2 regions of the Brachybacterium fresconis genome follow, and region 2 is predicted to be linked to the other one. Evidence: predicted binding sites of a transcription regulator. Region 2 holds the regulator's gene; the other holds the start of a gene.

Region 1 (7,530 bases), 3.3 Mb from region 2:
TTCATCACTGTTCCCTGCCTCGGCAGCCTGTTCGGCCTCGGCGTCGCTCGGGGCGGCCTGCTCGGCCCCGGCGGCCTGCTCGGCGTCCCCGGTGCCGGCCTGCTCGTCGTAGGCCTGCTTGGCCCAGGGATTCGTGGCGAGGATCCACTGGCGCGCCACCTCGGGGCACGACGGGTTCAGCACGATCAGCCGCTGGAGCTGGGGACGCTTCTCCGTGAGCTCGAGCAGACGCTCCGGCGACGTGCTCGGATCGCGTGCTTCCTCTGCCGCTGATCGTGGCTCGGCCACAGGCTTCTCCCTCGGTGTCGACACGGGCTCTCGGGCGCGCCCAGGACCTCACCGCAGCCGCACGAGGCGCGCCGCGGACCCCGAGAGTCTGACACCACCGCCCGCGACGGTCCACCTCCGGGACCGGCTCGGACGCTCCCCGGCGGCCGAGCGCGCCACCTCAGGGCCATCCCAGGCTCCCGTGTGACCAGCGTGGTGACCGTGGTTCAGGACCGGGGAGCAGGGCCTCGACGTGACCTCGGCTACTCCGGGCTCCGTCGGCTGCTCCGGCCGGCGTCGGCGCTCACCCCTCGGCCCTCACCCCTCGGCGATCACCGGCAGCGTGGTGGTGGCCGTCATCGGTTCCCCGTCCGGGTGCAGCGCCCGGACCTTCAGCCAGTAGTAGCCGTGCGGCCCGAGCATGACGGTCAGGGTTCCGTCGGCGTCGACCGGGGGGAACTCGTGCCCGCCGAAGAGGTCCCGCACCGTGCGCCGGGCGAAGTCGGCCAGGTCGAGCGTCGCGGTGACGGGCTGGGCGGAGAGGTTGAACACGCACAGCAGCGTCTCGGCGTGGAAATCCGCCTCCTCCCCGTGGTCGGCGCCGTCGTAGGTGCGGGTGAAGGCCAGCACGCGGTCGGAGTCCGCGGCGACGTGGGCGTGGTCGCCCATGCCGAAGGCGTCGTGCTCGCGACGCACGGCGAGCATCCAGCGCACGAAGTGCAGCAGCGAGCTGGAGTGCGCCATCTGCGCCTCCACGTTGGTGGTGACGTAGTGGTGGACGAGCGACTGGATCACCGGCAGGTACAGCTTCCCCGGATCGGTGATCTCGCTGAACCCGGCATTGCGGTCCGGGGTCCACTGCATCGGCGTGCGCACCGCGTCGCGGTCATCGAGCCAGATGTTGTCGCCCATGGCGATCTCGTCGCCGTAGTAGAGGAAGGGGGACCCGGGCATCGACAGCAGCAGCGCGTGGATCAGCTCCGTCTCGGAGCGGGAGTTGTCCAGCAGCGGGGCGAGCCGCCGACGGATCCCGACGTTCGCCCGCATCCGGGAATCGGGGGCGTACCAGCCGAGCATCGCGGTGCGCTCCTCGCCGGTGACCATCTCCAACGTCAGCTCGTCGTGGTTGCGCAGGAAGGTGCCCCATTGGGCGCCGGCGGGGATATCGGGGGTATCGGCGAGGATGTCGATGATCTGCCGGGCGCTGCCCTCGCGCAGCGCGTAGAACAGCCGCGGCATCACGGGGAAGTGGAAGCACATGTGGCACTCGGGTCGATCCTCGGTGCCGAAATACTCCACGACATCGCGCGGCCACTGGTTGGCCTCGGCGACGATCACGCGCCCGGGCCAGTGCGCATCGACGTAGGAGCGCAGGTCCGCGAGGAAGTCATGGGTGGCCGGGAGGTTCTCCCCGTCCGTGCCCTCCTGCTCGAACAGGTACGGGATGGCGTCGGCCCGGAAGCCGTCGATCCCCTTGTCCATCCAGAACCGCACCACGTCGAAGATCGCCTCGCGGACCTTCGGGTTCTCGAAGTTCAGGTCCGGCTGGTGGGAGAAGAAGCGGTGCCAGAAGAACTGGCGGCGCACCGGGTCGAAGCTCCAGTTCGACTCCTCGGTGTCCACGAAGATGATGCGCGCCTCGGCGTACTTCTCGTCGGTGTCCGACCACACGTAGAAATCGCCGTACGGCCCCTCGGGATCCGAGCGCGACTCGAGGAACCACGGGTGCTTGTCCGAGGTGTGGTTCATCGGCAGATCGATGAGCACCCGGATGCCGCGCTGGTGGGCCTCGGAGACCAGACGCTCGAAGTCGGTGATCGAGCCGAATTCCGGCAGCACCGCCTCGTAGTCGGAGATGTCGTACCCGCCGTCCCGCAGCGGGGAGGCCATGAAGGGAGGCAGCCACAAGCAGTCGATGCCCAGCCACTGCAGGTAGTCCAGGCGGTCGATGAGGCCGGTGAAGTCCCCGGTGCCGTCCCCGTTGCCGTCGGCGAAGGCGCGCACGAGCACCTCGTAGAAGACGGCCTTGCGATACCAGTGGGGGTCGTAGTCGACCCCGGGGCCCTGAGGGGAGAACTGCGCAGCGTTCAGGGGCATCGGATCCTCCGCGTCGGTGAGGGCGGCACATCGCCGGACGTGGCACCAGCCTAGTGCTCCCTTAGCATGGTCAACAGCTCGGCGGACGAGGACGTCCGTCGACCGCAGCACCGACGTGCCGGGAGGGGACATGGGGCAGCCGGATCACGGGCAGCCGGGCCAGGGGCAGCATGCGCAGGGGCAGTTCTCTGCGGGGCACGTCCCCGAGGGATCGTTCGCGCCAGGGCCGGGCGGGGGACCGATGGAGCCGTGGCCGCCGCGGCGCTCGCGCCCCGGGATCTGGATCGCGCTGGGCTGCGCGGTGCTGGTGATCCTGCTGCTGCTGATCGCCGTGACCGGGGGTGTCATCTACCTGGTGACCCGCGGCGGGCAGGACGAGACGACGGCGCCCGAGACGGCGCAGCACTCCGGGGAGTACTTCTCCGTGCAGTACCCCGCGACCTGGTTCTCCCGCGAGATCACCGCCGATGAGTCGGAGTACGGGATGGTGCTCGAGGTCGCCGACGAGGAGATCCCGGACGACGCCTATGACGAGTTCGCCACGAACTCCGTGGTCGTGTACGTGTTCGACGCCGACCTGCACGCTCTGAAGGAATGCGAGAGCCAGTCGGGGTTCGTCGGCTACGGCTGGGACGATCCGGGGCCGCCGGAGACGATCGAGTCGGCCACCCTCGACGGCCGGGAGGTGCCCGGCTATCGCGCCACGGGTGAGCACGCCGGTCAGGAGGCCGTGGCCGAGATGTACTGCGCCGACGTCGGGGACCTGGTGCTCCAGGTCGCCGTCGAGACGCACGGGAGCACCGAGCTGTCCCCCGAGGTCCGGACGATCCTGGACAGCTGGACGTGGACCGACGCCGCCTGAGGCGGTGACGACGCGACGCGGCACGGGACTGCGGTGGTGCGCGCCGTCTCGGGCTCGTCGGCCGCGCACCCGTCGACTCAGGCGGGGATCCGCCAGTCGATGCCCTCCGCGCCCTGCTGCTCCAGCAGCGCATTGGCGCCGGAGAACGGACGGGAGCCGAAGAAGCCGCGGGAGGCCGACAGCGGGCTCGGATGCGGGCTCGCCAGATGCGGAACCTGCCCGAGCATCGGGATCAGGGACTGGGCGTCGCGCCCCCACAGGATCGCCACCAGCGGGCCGCCCCGTTCGACGAGGGCGCGGATCGCGAGCTCGGTGATCTCCTCCCAGCCCCGTCGGCGGTGCGAGGCCGGAGCGCCGGGGGTGACGGTGAGCACCCGGTTCAGCAGCAGCACCCCCTGGTCCTGCCAGGCAGTGAGGTCGCCATGGGAGGCCCGGGGGATCCCCAGATCGCTCTCGAGCTCGGTGTAGATGTTCGTCAGCGACCGCGGCAGCGGGCGCACGTCAGCGTCCACGGCGAAGGAGAGCCCGATCGGATGGCCCGGCGTGGGATAGGGATCCTGACCGACGATGAGCACCCGCACCTCCTGCATCGGCCGGGTGAAGGCCGCCAGCACCCGGTCCCCGGCCGGGAGGTACCCGCGGCCGGATTCGACCTCGGTGCGGAGGAACTCTCCCACCATGTGGATCCGGTCCTCCGCGGGGGCGAGGGCCCGGGCCCAGTCGGCACTGATGATCTCGGTCAGAGGCTTCGGCATGTGAGCAGTCTTCCATCGTCGGCCGGGAGGCGGCGAGCCGCCCCGGGCCGACGCGGGCGACCGCGTAGCCTCCTGCCATGCCCCTCCGATCCGCCGGCCCCGCCCCGGACGCCGCGCCTGTCGCGGCGCCGGACGGATCGACGCAGGACGGGCCGGCGCAGCACGGGCCGGCGCAGGATGGACCGACGCCGGACGATGGGCGATCGACCGATCCGGCCGCCGGGCCGACGCAGGACGACGACAGCGCCGGGACCGTCGACACTCCCGCGCCGATGTCCGATACGTCACTGCCCGGACCGCAGGGCGCGCTCACGGAGCGGGACCGGCAGATCCTCGCCCTCGAGTCCCGCACCTTCCGCTACGTCGGCGCCAAGGAGCGCGCGATCCGCGAGGAGATCGGGATCTCCAAGGTGGCCTATTACGTGCGTCTGAACGCCCTGCTCGACGATCCTGCGGCCCTGCGTGCCGCCCCCGCGGTGGTCCACCGCCTGCGCGGCCGACGGACCTCCGAGCACGGCCCCGCCTCCGTCGACGGGCCCGACCAGGTCGCCTGAGGGTTCCCACCGCGTCGCCCGACAGACCCGCTCCCGGGGCGTGTGCTCCGCCGCCGCACCGGGTGGAGCAGGTTTAATGGGGCCGTGGCTGATTCCCAGTATCCGTACCCGCCGGACCGATTCGACGACGAGGCCGACGCCGTGTCCTTCCACGGCGCCCACCGCGCCGAGGAGCCGTTCTGGCGTCAGAACCTGCTCTACATCGTCATCATCGGCGCCGCGCTGGTGATGCTGATCGTGCTGCTCTTCCTCATCGGGGGCATGGGCGGCGGCGGCGACGAGCGCGCCGAGGACCCGACCACCCCGGCGGCGTCGGAGACCAGCTCCGCGCCCGCGGACGAGGAGACCTCCGAGGAGGAGGCGCCCCCGGAGGCCGACAAGTCCGTTCCCGTCCTGGTGGTCAACGCCGGCGGCGTCAACGGCCTGGCCGGCGCCTGGCAGGACGCCCTCGAGGGCGATGACTGGGCGGACGTCAGCCTCAGCACGGCCGACAACCAGCAGCAGGAGCCCGTCGTGTTCTACCGCGACGAGGAGGACAAGGAGACCGCGCAGGCTCTCGCCGCCGAGGTCGGCGCCGGAGAGGCGAGCCAGAGCGACGAGTACGACTCGCCCGTGACCTTCGTGGCCGTCGAGATGCCCGACGAGGGCGGCGACGGCGAGGGAGACGGCGGCGAGGGCTGATCGACCCCGCCCACGCAGCATCGCGCGCGCCGACCTTCCGTTCCGGGAGGGCGGCGCGCGTTCTGCGTGCTCGGCCCACAGCGGAACCCGTGATCCACCCCCGGCGGAGTTAGCACTCTCCGCCTCCGAGTGCTTATGATGATCTGGCACTCGATGATCGAGAGTGACAGCGCCGTATGGCGAAGCCGCACTCGGGCGTCGTGAGCCTGATCGGTCGACAGGCAGCTGCCGGCCGGCCACGAACATTCCGACCCCGTGAGGGATCCGGCGCCGTGGGACATGAACACGGCGTGGGGTTCCGTCCGTCGCGGGCACAGGGTCGGGTGGACACCACACCACACGGGAGAGATTCCATCATGGCCAAGCTCATCTCTTACGACGAGGAGGCCCGGCGCGGCCTCGAGCGGGGTATGAACCAGCTCGCCGACGCCGTCAAGGTCACCCTCGGCCCCAAGGGCCGCAACGTCGTGCTCGAGAAGTCCTGGGGCGCCCCCACCATCACGAACGACGGCGTGTCGATCGCCAAGGAGATCGAACTCGACGATCCCTACGAGAAGATCGGCGCCGAGCTCGTCAAGGAGGTCGCCAAGAAGACGGACGACATCGCGGGCGACGGCACCACCACCGCCACCGTGCTGGCCCAGGCCCTGGTCAAGGAAGGCCTGCGCAACGTCGTCGCCGGTGCCAACCCGATCGCGCTCAAGCGCGGCATCGACCAGGCCGTGGCTGCGGTCTCCGAGACCCTGCGGAAGCAGGCCAAGGAGATCGAGACCAAGGAGCAGATCGCTCACACCGCGGGCATCTCCGCGGCCGACCCGGCGATCGGCGAGCTCATCGCCGAGGCGCTGGACAAGGTCGGCAAGGAGGGCGTGGTCACGGTCGAGGAGTCCAACACCATGGGCCTCGAGCTGGAGCTCACGGAGGGGATGCGGTTCGACAAGGGCTACATCTCGCCGTACTTCGTCACCGACGCCGAGCGCCAGGAGACCGTGCTCGAGGATCCCTACATCCTCCTGCTGTCCTCCAAGGTCTCCTCGGTCAAGGACCTGCTGCCGCTGCTGGAGAAGGTCATCCAGGCCGGCAAGCCCCTGGCGATCCTCGCCGAGGACGTCGAGGGCGAGGCCCTCGCGGTGCTCGTCGTCAACAAGCTCAAGGGCTCCTTCAAGTCCGTGGCCGTCAAGGCCCCCGGCTTCGGCGACCGCCGCAAGGCGATGCTGGAGGACATGGCGATCCTCACGGGTGGCCAGGTCATCTCCGAGGAGGTCGGCCTCAAGCTGGAGACCGCTGGTCTCGAGCAGCTCGGCCAGGCCCGCAAGATCGTCGTGACCAAGGACGAGACCACCATCGTCGAGGGCACCGGCGACGCCGAGCGCATCGCCGGCCGCGTCTCGCAGATCCGCAACGAGATCGAGAACTCGGACTCGGACTACGACCGCGAGAAGCTCCAGGAGCGTCTGGCGAAGCTGGCCGGCGGCGTGGCCGTCATCCGGGCCGGTGCCGCCACCGAGGTCGAGCTCAAGGAGCGCAAGCACCGCATCGAAGATGCCGTGCGCAACGCCAAGGCCGCCGTGGACGAGGGCGTCGTCGCAGGTGGCGGCGTCTCGCTGCTGCAGGCGGGCAAGGACACCTTCGACTCGCTCCACCTCACGGACGACGAGGCCACGGGGGCGAACATCGTCAAGGTCGCCATCGAGGCCCCGCTCAAGCAGATCGCGGTCAACGCCGGTCTCGAGGGCGGCGTCGTGGCCGAGAAGGTCAAGTCCCTGCCTGTGGGCCAGGGCCTGAACGCGGCCACCGGTGCCTACGAGGATCTCCTCGCCGCCGGCATCATCGACCCGGTCAAGGTCACCCGCTCGGCGCTGCAGAACGCGGCGTCCATCGCGGGCCTGTTCCTGACCACCGAGGCCGTCGTGGCCGACAAGCCGGAGCCGGCCCCCGCCGGTGGCGGCGGCGACGACATGGGCGGCATGGGCGGTATGGGAGGCATGGGCGGCATGATGTGATCCAGCCCAGCCTCATGGCTGATCGACGTACTGCGAGCTTGCGAGCGGTAGGAGATCAGTACATCGAGATCTGGTGATCACGTTCGGTTCGCCTGAGCGTCACGGGCCCCGACTCTCCTGACGGAGGGTCGGGGCCCGTCGCGCTGCTGAGGGCTGGGGAGTTCTCCCCATCGTCGGGACTGCCGCGGGACCCTAAGCTCAGGGAGCGACGGAAGACGCCTGACCGACGAAGGAGAACCATGTTCTGCGGAGCAGATACCGAGCAGATGCGTCGGCTCTCGCAGCGGATGGAGCAGACGTCCGAGCATGCC
Region 2 (7,530 bases):
ACGCCGGACGGCCCGCGGGAGGCGATGTCTGGGTCCCGACGGGCGGTGGCGAGTCGGCCCCGGCGGGCGGTCGGGCCCGCTCAGCCCCAGCGGCCGACGAGGCTGCTGAGCACCGCGAGCGCGGCGGGACCGGCGGTCGAGGAGCGCAGCACCTCGGGGCCCAGCAGCACCGAGCGGGCGCCGGCCGCGCGGAGGGCGTCGAGCTCGTCGGGGTCGATGCCGCCCTCGGGGCCGACGATCACGACGATCTCCTCGATCCCGTCCGCGCTGGCCGCACGCAGCTGCTCGCCGAGGCTCATCAGCGCCACCGATTCCTGCTCGTGCAGGACCAGCACGAGGGTCCGGTCGGCGGCGAGCTCACCGAGAGCGTCGGTGAGCTGGGCGCCCGTCACCGGGGCATCGACCGCAGGGATCCCGGGACGGCGGCACTGCTTCACGGCCGCCCGCACCGTCCCTGCCCAGCGGGCGCGGCCCTTGGCGAGCTTCTCCCCCCGCCAGATCGAGACGGAGCGGCGTGCGATCCACGGCACCACCCGGTCGACGCCGAGCTCGGTGGCGGATTCGATCGCCTGCTCGTCGCGACCACCGGTGGCCAGGGCCTGGACCAGACTCAGGCGCGGCAGGCGCTCGACCGCGGGACTCGGGTCAGCCAGCAAGGACAGCTCGAGCGACTCCTTGCGGGCGGCGGTGACCTCGGCGAGCACCTGACGCCCGGGGGCGTCGGTGAGGAGGATCTGCTCCCCCACGCCGAGGCGCGCGACCTTGGCGGCGTGCCGCCCCTCCTCCCCGTCCAGGGTCAGGGCCTCGCCCTCGCGCGCGGCGGCGAGGGCGTCGTCGAGGATCAGGAACCCGGGCGGGGTGGTGGGCATGTCAGACCTGCTGCCGTCGTCGGTCGCTCAGAGGTCGCGCAGGCGATCGCGGAGCTTGGAGAAGGGGCCGTGGCCCTTGCGGCGGGTGGTCTCGTCCCCGCGCAGCGCGGCGAACTGCTCGAGCAGCTCACGCTCCTGCTCGCTGAGCGTGGTGGGAACGTCGACGTCGAGGACCACACGGATGTCGCCGCGGCGCTCGCGGCGCAGCGGGGTCACGCCGAGGCCCTTGAGGGTGATCTCGTCCCCGGGCTGGGCGCCCGGCTTGACGTCGATGTCCTGATTGCCGTCGAAGGTCTCAAGCGGGATGGTCGCACCGAGGGCGGCGGAGGTCATCGGGACCGCCATGGTGGTCACGAGGTCCTCGCCGTCGCGGTCGAACATCTCGTGGTCGACGACGGCGAGCTCGATGAAGAGGTCTCCGGAGGGGCCGCCCGCCTCGCCGACCTCGCCCTGGCCGCGCAGCTGGATGCGGGTGCCGTTCTCGACCCCGGAGGGGACCTTCACGGTGACGGTGCGCTCGGCCGGGGTGCGACCGTGCCCGGAGCAGCTGGTGCAGGGGCTCTCGATGACGTCGCCGTGACCCTCGCAGGTGGGGCACGGGGCCATGGTCACCATCTGCCCCAGCAGCGACTGGGCGACGCGCTGGACGTGGCCGGAGCCGTTGCAGGCGGTGCAGCGCGTGGGGCTGGTGCCCGGCTCGCAGCAGGAGCCGTCGCAGCGCTCGCACTGTTCGGCGGTGCGGAAGGTGACCTCCTCCTCGGTGCCGAAGACCACGTCGCGCAGGTCGATCCGCACCCGCCGCAGCACGTCGCCTCCGCGGCGCTGCCGCGGCACGGGGCCCTGGCCGCGTCCGCCGCGCATGCCGGCGGCGCCGGCGAACATGTCGAAGATGTCGTTGACGTCGAAGCCGGCGCCTCCGCCGAAGCCGCCGAAGCCGCCACCGCCGCCCGTGCCCGGGCCGCCGCCCATGTCGTACTGGCGGCGCTTGTCGGAATGGGAGAGCGTCTCGTAGGCCTGGGAGACCTTCTTGAACTTCTCCGCCGCCTCCGGGTCGGGGTTCACGTCGGGGTGCAGCGTCCGGGCGAGCTTCCGGTACGCCTTCTTGATCTCCTCGGTGGAGGCGTCGCGGGAGACGCCGAGGAGCTCGTAGTAGTCGTCGTTCACGGTGAGGATTCCTTACCGGGGAGTCGGGGTGGCCGGGCCGCGGCGTGCGGCGGCGGGCACCGGGCGGTGGGGCTGGCGGATCGGCGCGCGAGCGCGCGCCGGGAGGTCATTCGAGGTAGCGGGACACGTAGCGGGCGATGGCCTGGACGGTCGAGATACCTGCGGCGTAGTCCATGCGGCTGGGGCCGAGGATCGCCAGATGCGATCCCGCACCATATCCCGCGCCGACGAGCGCGGCCTGATGCAGGGCGCGATCATGCAGCTCCGAGCCGATCCGCACCTCGACCGCTCCGGGCGAGGCGTGCATCTCGGTGAACAGGCGCATCAGCACCAGCTGCTCTTCGAGCACGTCCAGCAGGGGCTCCACGTTGCGGGCGAAGTCCTCGGCGGAGCGGGCGATGTTGGCGGTCCCGGCCAGCATGATCCGGTCCTCCGCCCGCGTCGCCGCCAGGGACACGAGCGCATCGGCCACTTCCTGGGCCGAGGTCCGCTCGAGCGCCGGGAGCGTCTCGAGCAGGGTGGCCAGGGGCGTGGCGAGATCGGTGACCTCTCGGCCGGAGATGGCCCGATTCATCTGGTCGCGCAGGTCGAGGTAGTACTCGGCGGGCTGGGCCGCGAGCACCGGGACGGTGCGCTGATCGACCCGACCGGACTCCGTGATCAGCACGACCAGGAGCAGCGAATCGGCGACCTTGACCAGCTCGACGTGGCGGACCCGAGCCTGACGCCGGGACGGGTACTGCACCATCGCGACCTGCTGGGTGAGCTGCGCCATCAGGCGCACGGTGCGGCCGAGGAGCTCCTCGACGTCACCGGAGTCCTCCAGCAGGGTGCGGATCGCGCTGCGCTCGGGGGCCGACAGCGGCTTGACGGTCGCGACATGGTCGACGAAGGCGCGATACCCCTTGTCGGTGGGAACACGGCCGGCGGAGGTGTGGGGCTGATGGATCAGCCCCTCCTCCTCGAGCAGCGACATGTCGTTGCGCACCGTGGCGGCGGAGACCCCGAGCTCGTGACGGTCCAGCAGGGACTTGGAGCCGACGGGCTCACGGGTGGAGACGTAGTCCTCGACGATCGCGCCGAGGATCTGCAGCTTCCGGGCGTCCGTGTCCCTCACCTCCTGCGTTCCGTGCGTTGCGGTCATCGGGTCCGACGGGCGTGACCAGCGTCGCCAGGACGAGATCTGGCACCTGCCCGTGCCGAGTGCCAATCCTACGCGCCCCCGGCGATGCTCGCGGGGAGGCGTTCGCCACGGGGGTAAGGTGTCGCGCGTGCCTGCAGCTTCCGATCGCTTCCCCGACCGGTACGGCCCCGACGTGCTGTCCTCCGGTCCGCCCGCCCATCATCGTCGCCGCCCCGTCGCCCGCGAGGTCCCCGCCCAGCGCGACCTCGTCGTCGAGGAGGCCGGCACCGGCTTCACCGGTGCCATCACCCGCGTGGAGAAGATCGCCGGAGAGGTGGTCGTCGAGCTCGAGGACGGCCGTGGCGCGCGCCGCACCTTCCCGCTCGGTCCGGGCTTCATGATCGACGGGGAACCGGTGCTGCTCACCCGGGCCGCACCGCGCGCTCTGGCCCCGGTGCGCAAGCGCTCCGCGAGCGGCTCCGTCTATGTCGAGGGGGCGAGGGCCCGCACCGCCCGTGCCTCGAGGATCTGGGTCGAGGGCACGCACGATGCCGAGCTGGTGCAGAAGGTGTGGGGGCACGACCTGCGCATCGAGGGGATCGTTGTCGAGCAGCTCGAAGGCGCGGACAACCTCGTCGAACGCGTCGAGGCCTTCGGTCCGTCGGCCGGTCGCCGGCTCGGCATCCTGGTCGACCACCTGGTGCCCGGGTCGAAGGAGTCGCGCATCGCGGCCGAGGTCATGAAGCTGCCCGGTGCCCGCGGGAACGTCGAGGTGCTCGGACATCCCTACGTCGACGTCTGGCAGGCGGTGCGCCCGGCGCGCGTCGGGCTGCGGGAGTGGCCGCACATCCCCAAGGGCACCGACATCAAGGTCGGCTCCCTCGCGGCGCTGGGCTGGCCGCATGAGGACTCGGCCGACATCGGCATCGGCTGGCAGCGGATCCTGTCGACCGTGCGCTCCTACGCCGATGTCGAACCCTCCCTGTCGGGGCGCATCGAGGAGCTCATCGACTTCGTGACGGTCGATCCGTCCTGACGCCCAGGACCTGGGGGCAATCCCCCACCCGACATGGCGGCACGCCCCGGGGACGACCGGGATCTCACTGGCTAGGCTGAGGGGGTCAGTCCGACGTCGGCCCTCCCGGTCGGCCCGTTCGAAGAAGGAACCATGAGCCAGACTCCGCACCCGCACGACCCGTACGGAACCGAGCCCGGCAGCGCCTCCCCCGAGCAGCAGAGCCCGGGCTGGACCGCCGCGCCCCAGGACGCCCCGGCGCCGCAGGGCGACCCCGAGCAGCAGGGCCTCCCCGAGCAGCACCAGGGCAGCCCGACCTCCAATCCGGCGCTGCATCCGCACGATCCCTACGCCTACGACGACAGCACGGGGAGGGCCCCCGCGGCCCAGGGCTTCTCCGCCCCGTCCCCGTCGACCGGTCAGGACCCCTACGGCGCTCCTGCCGATGCCCCCGGTCCGCGGGGCCAGGCTGGTCCGCAGAGCCCGTACGGCGCTCCCGGTCAGCAGGGTCAGCCGGGTCAGCAGACCGGACCCGGCTCGACCGACGCCTCGCAGGCCTCCTATGATCCGCTGGCCATCGACGACCCTCAGGGCACCTACGACGCGCAGGGCGCGCCCGGCCCCCAGGCCACCTACGGTCCGCAGGGCTCGTACGGGGGCGGCCCCGAGGGGTACGCCGCACCCGGCGCCGTCGACCTGAACACTCCCCCGCCCGGCTTCAAGGGCATCTACGAGGGCCCGCTGTCCGGGCAGGGGATGAACGACTCCGACGCGAAGACGTGGGCGCTCGTGGTGCACCTGGCCGCGCTGCTGCAGTTCGTCATCCCGTTCATCGGCGGTCTCATCGCCCAGATCGTGCTGTTCGTGGTGTTCAAGGACCGCCACCGCTTCGTGCGCTACAACGCCGCCGAAGCGCTGAACGGCACCATCGCCGCGCTGATCGTCTCTCTCGTGATGGGCGTGCTGTTCACGATCATCACGATCGTCACCTTCGGCATCGGCGCCGTCCTGTTCGGATTGATGTTCGTGCCGACAGTGGTCCAGGCGATCTTCGCGATCATCGGCGCCGTCAAGGCCTACCAGGGTGAATGGTGGAACTACCCGGTGAACCTGCGGATGTTCCGCTGATCGCCGCAGCCTGCGGGCAGTGAACGCCGCGCCCCCGGAGATCGCCACGGTCTCCGGGGGCGCGGCGTTGTCGTGGGTCAGCGCTTCTCGCTCCCGCTGCGCGGTCGCCCGGGCTACATCCAGGTCACGCCGCGCTGCTCGTACTCCGTCAGACGGTAGGCGACCATCCGGCGCAGAAGATCCGTCGGAATGGGCTGGTCGTAGGGCAGCTTCACCGTGCCCTTGCCGGTCTCGAACTCCGCGAGCTCGGCGGTGAAGGCCTCCCGGGTGCTCGGCGTGACGGCGAGATTCGCGTGGCCGGCATAGGTCCCCACGATCACCAGGATCATCCCGCTGGGGTGGAGGAAGGCCGGGTTCCCCCACTTGAGGGCTTCGGTCACCTCCGGGGCGGCGTCGTGGATCAGAGCACGCAGCTCACGCAGCCGGGAGGCGGCGCGTTCGTCGAGGCCTGCGAGGTGCTCGTCGATCGTGGTGGGTTTGGTCATCACCCCAGTCTGGTCCTCGTCCGCCCGGCCGTCGAGACCCGGTCGAGCTCGGTGGCGGTCACGACGCGATCGACGTCTGTCAGAGCACGAGGTCGCGGATCACCGCGTCGGCCAGCAGCCGGCCCTGGCGGGTCAGCACCGCGCGCCCGGTGGCGAGGGCCTCGGCATCCAGATGCCCCCGTTCGCGGTGGACGTCGAGCATGCCGCGGGTCTGCTCCGGAACGGCCTCGACGGGGAGCCCGTCGGCGATCCGCAGCTCGAGCATGATCCGCTCGACCTGTCGGTCCTGCGCGGCGACCCGCTCGGACTCCGCGACCGGCATCTCGCCCGTGGCGAGCATCCGCGCGTACCGGCTGGGGTGCTTCACGTTCCAGGCGCGCAGGCCGTCGCGGTGGCGGTGCGCGCCGGGGCCGATCCCCCACCAGTCGCCGCCGCGCCAGTAGGCGAGGTTGTGGCGGGAGCGCTGCCGCTCGGTGCGCGCCCAATTGGAGACCTCGTACCAGGTCAGGCCGTCCGCCGCGGCAAGGTCGTCGATCAGCTCGTACTTGTCGGCCATGTCGTCGGGGTCCGGGGCCTCGAGCTCGCCACGCCGCAGCTGGCGGGCCATCGCCGTGTTCCCCTCGATGATCAGCGAGTACGCCGACATGTGGTCGACCCCGCAGGCCAGAGCCGCCTTCACGGAGGTCTCGACGTCGGCGACGGTCTCTCCCGGGGTGCCGTAGATCAGGTCCAGGCTCACGTCCAGCCCGGCCTCTCGCGCCCAGGCGACCGCTTGCGGGACCCGCTCGGGGTCGTGGGTGCGGTCCAGGGTGGCCAGGACCGAGGGCACGGCGGACTGCATGCCGAAGGAGACCCGGGTGATGCCGCCCGCCGCCAGACGGGACAGGGAGGCGCGGGTGACGGAGTCGGGGTTCGCCTCGGTGGTGATCTCGGCGTCCTCGGCCAGCGGCAGCAGCGTGCGCAGGTGGGCGAGCATCGCGACCAGGTCGTCGGCCGGCAGCAGGGTGGGCGTGCCACCGCCGAAGAAGACGGTCGAGACCTGGTCGTAGTCGTAGCCGGCGGCGCGATCGGCGGCCAGCGTCAGGTCCATCTCGGCCATCGCATTGGCGGGATACTCGGCCTGGGAGCCGCCGCCGCCGAGCTCGGTCGCCGTGTACGTGTTGAAGTCGCAGTACCCGCAGCGCACGGCGCAGAACGGAACGTGGATGTAGACGGAGAGGTCGCGGGAACCGCCGTCCGCGGGACCCGCCCTCACAGGCCCATCCCCAGTCCGAGGCCGCGCCCGGTCGAGCGCAGCCGCTGCGGGAAGTCCGTGTTCTCGCCCGCCCGGCGCAGAGCGGTCTCGGCCCCGCGGACCAGGGACTCGTACAGCACGGTCCCGGTGGCCTGCGCCCACTGCAGCAGGGCGCGCGCCTGCTCGGCGTCCAGGCCCCGGAAGGCGTCGCCGATGGTGACGCCGTGGTCGGGACGGGTGAGCACCTCGATCGCGTCGCCGGCGCGGGTCTCCCCCGGAACCAGCACGCGGAAGTAGGCGCCGGCGCGGCCGGCGGCGGTGAAGGTCCTGCCCCAGCGGCGATCCCCGATCCAGGCCGCGAAGGTGCCGCAGGGATTGCGCGCCGTGGTGGCCTCGAGCTCGGCGCCGCCGATCCGCCACCGCTCCCCGATCACGGTCTCGTCGGTGTCCTGCCCCGTGGTCACGAGGTTCTCTCCGAAGGACCCGTCGGGCAGGTCGAGCTCGCGCTCGCG

The links. The regulator HrcA, encoded in region 2, represses chaperone genes, less so after heat shock. The targets are predictions, from matches to a motif close to TTNGCACTCGNNNNNNNCGAGTGCNAA.
Region 1: the regulator HrcA is predicted to act here: its motif matches at 5,360-5,386, upstream of groL (chaperonin GroEL).

What each region holds. Positions count from the first base shown of each region.
Region 1 covers NZ_JAGIOC010000001.1:3,877,022-3,884,551, forward strand. Annotated here, with positions in the region: gene JOF44_RS17170 (variant leucine-rich repeat-containing protein) at 1-288, opposite strand, end outside; gene treS (maltose alpha-D-glucosyltransferase) at 586-2,364, opposite strand; gene JOF44_RS17180 (hypothetical protein) at 2,495-3,226, shown strand; gene JOF44_RS17185 (uracil-DNA glycosylase) at 3,304-3,981, opposite strand; gene JOF44_RS20855 (DUF3263 domain-containing protein) at 4,059-4,535, shown strand; gene JOF44_RS17195 (LytR C-terminal domain-containing protein) at 4,620-5,216, shown strand; gene groL (chaperonin GroEL) at 5,573-7,219, shown strand; gene JOF44_RS17205 (hypothetical protein) at 7,459-7,530, shown strand, end outside.
Region 2 covers NZ_JAGIOC010000001.1:604,455-611,984, forward strand. Annotated here, with positions in the region: gene JOF44_RS02755 (16S rRNA (uracil(1498)-N(3))-methyltransferase) at 81-869, opposite strand; gene dnaJ (molecular chaperone DnaJ) at 897-2,033, opposite strand; gene hrcA (heat-inducible transcriptional repressor HrcA) at 2,140-3,150, opposite strand; gene JOF44_RS02770 (DUF3097 family protein) at 3,296-4,192, shown strand; gene JOF44_RS02775 (DUF4870 domain-containing protein) at 4,325-5,299, shown strand; gene JOF44_RS02780 (iron chaperone) at 5,413-5,784, opposite strand; gene hemW (radical SAM family heme chaperone HemW) at 5,864-7,039, opposite strand; gene JOF44_RS02790 (MOSC domain-containing protein) at 7,036-7,530, opposite strand, start outside.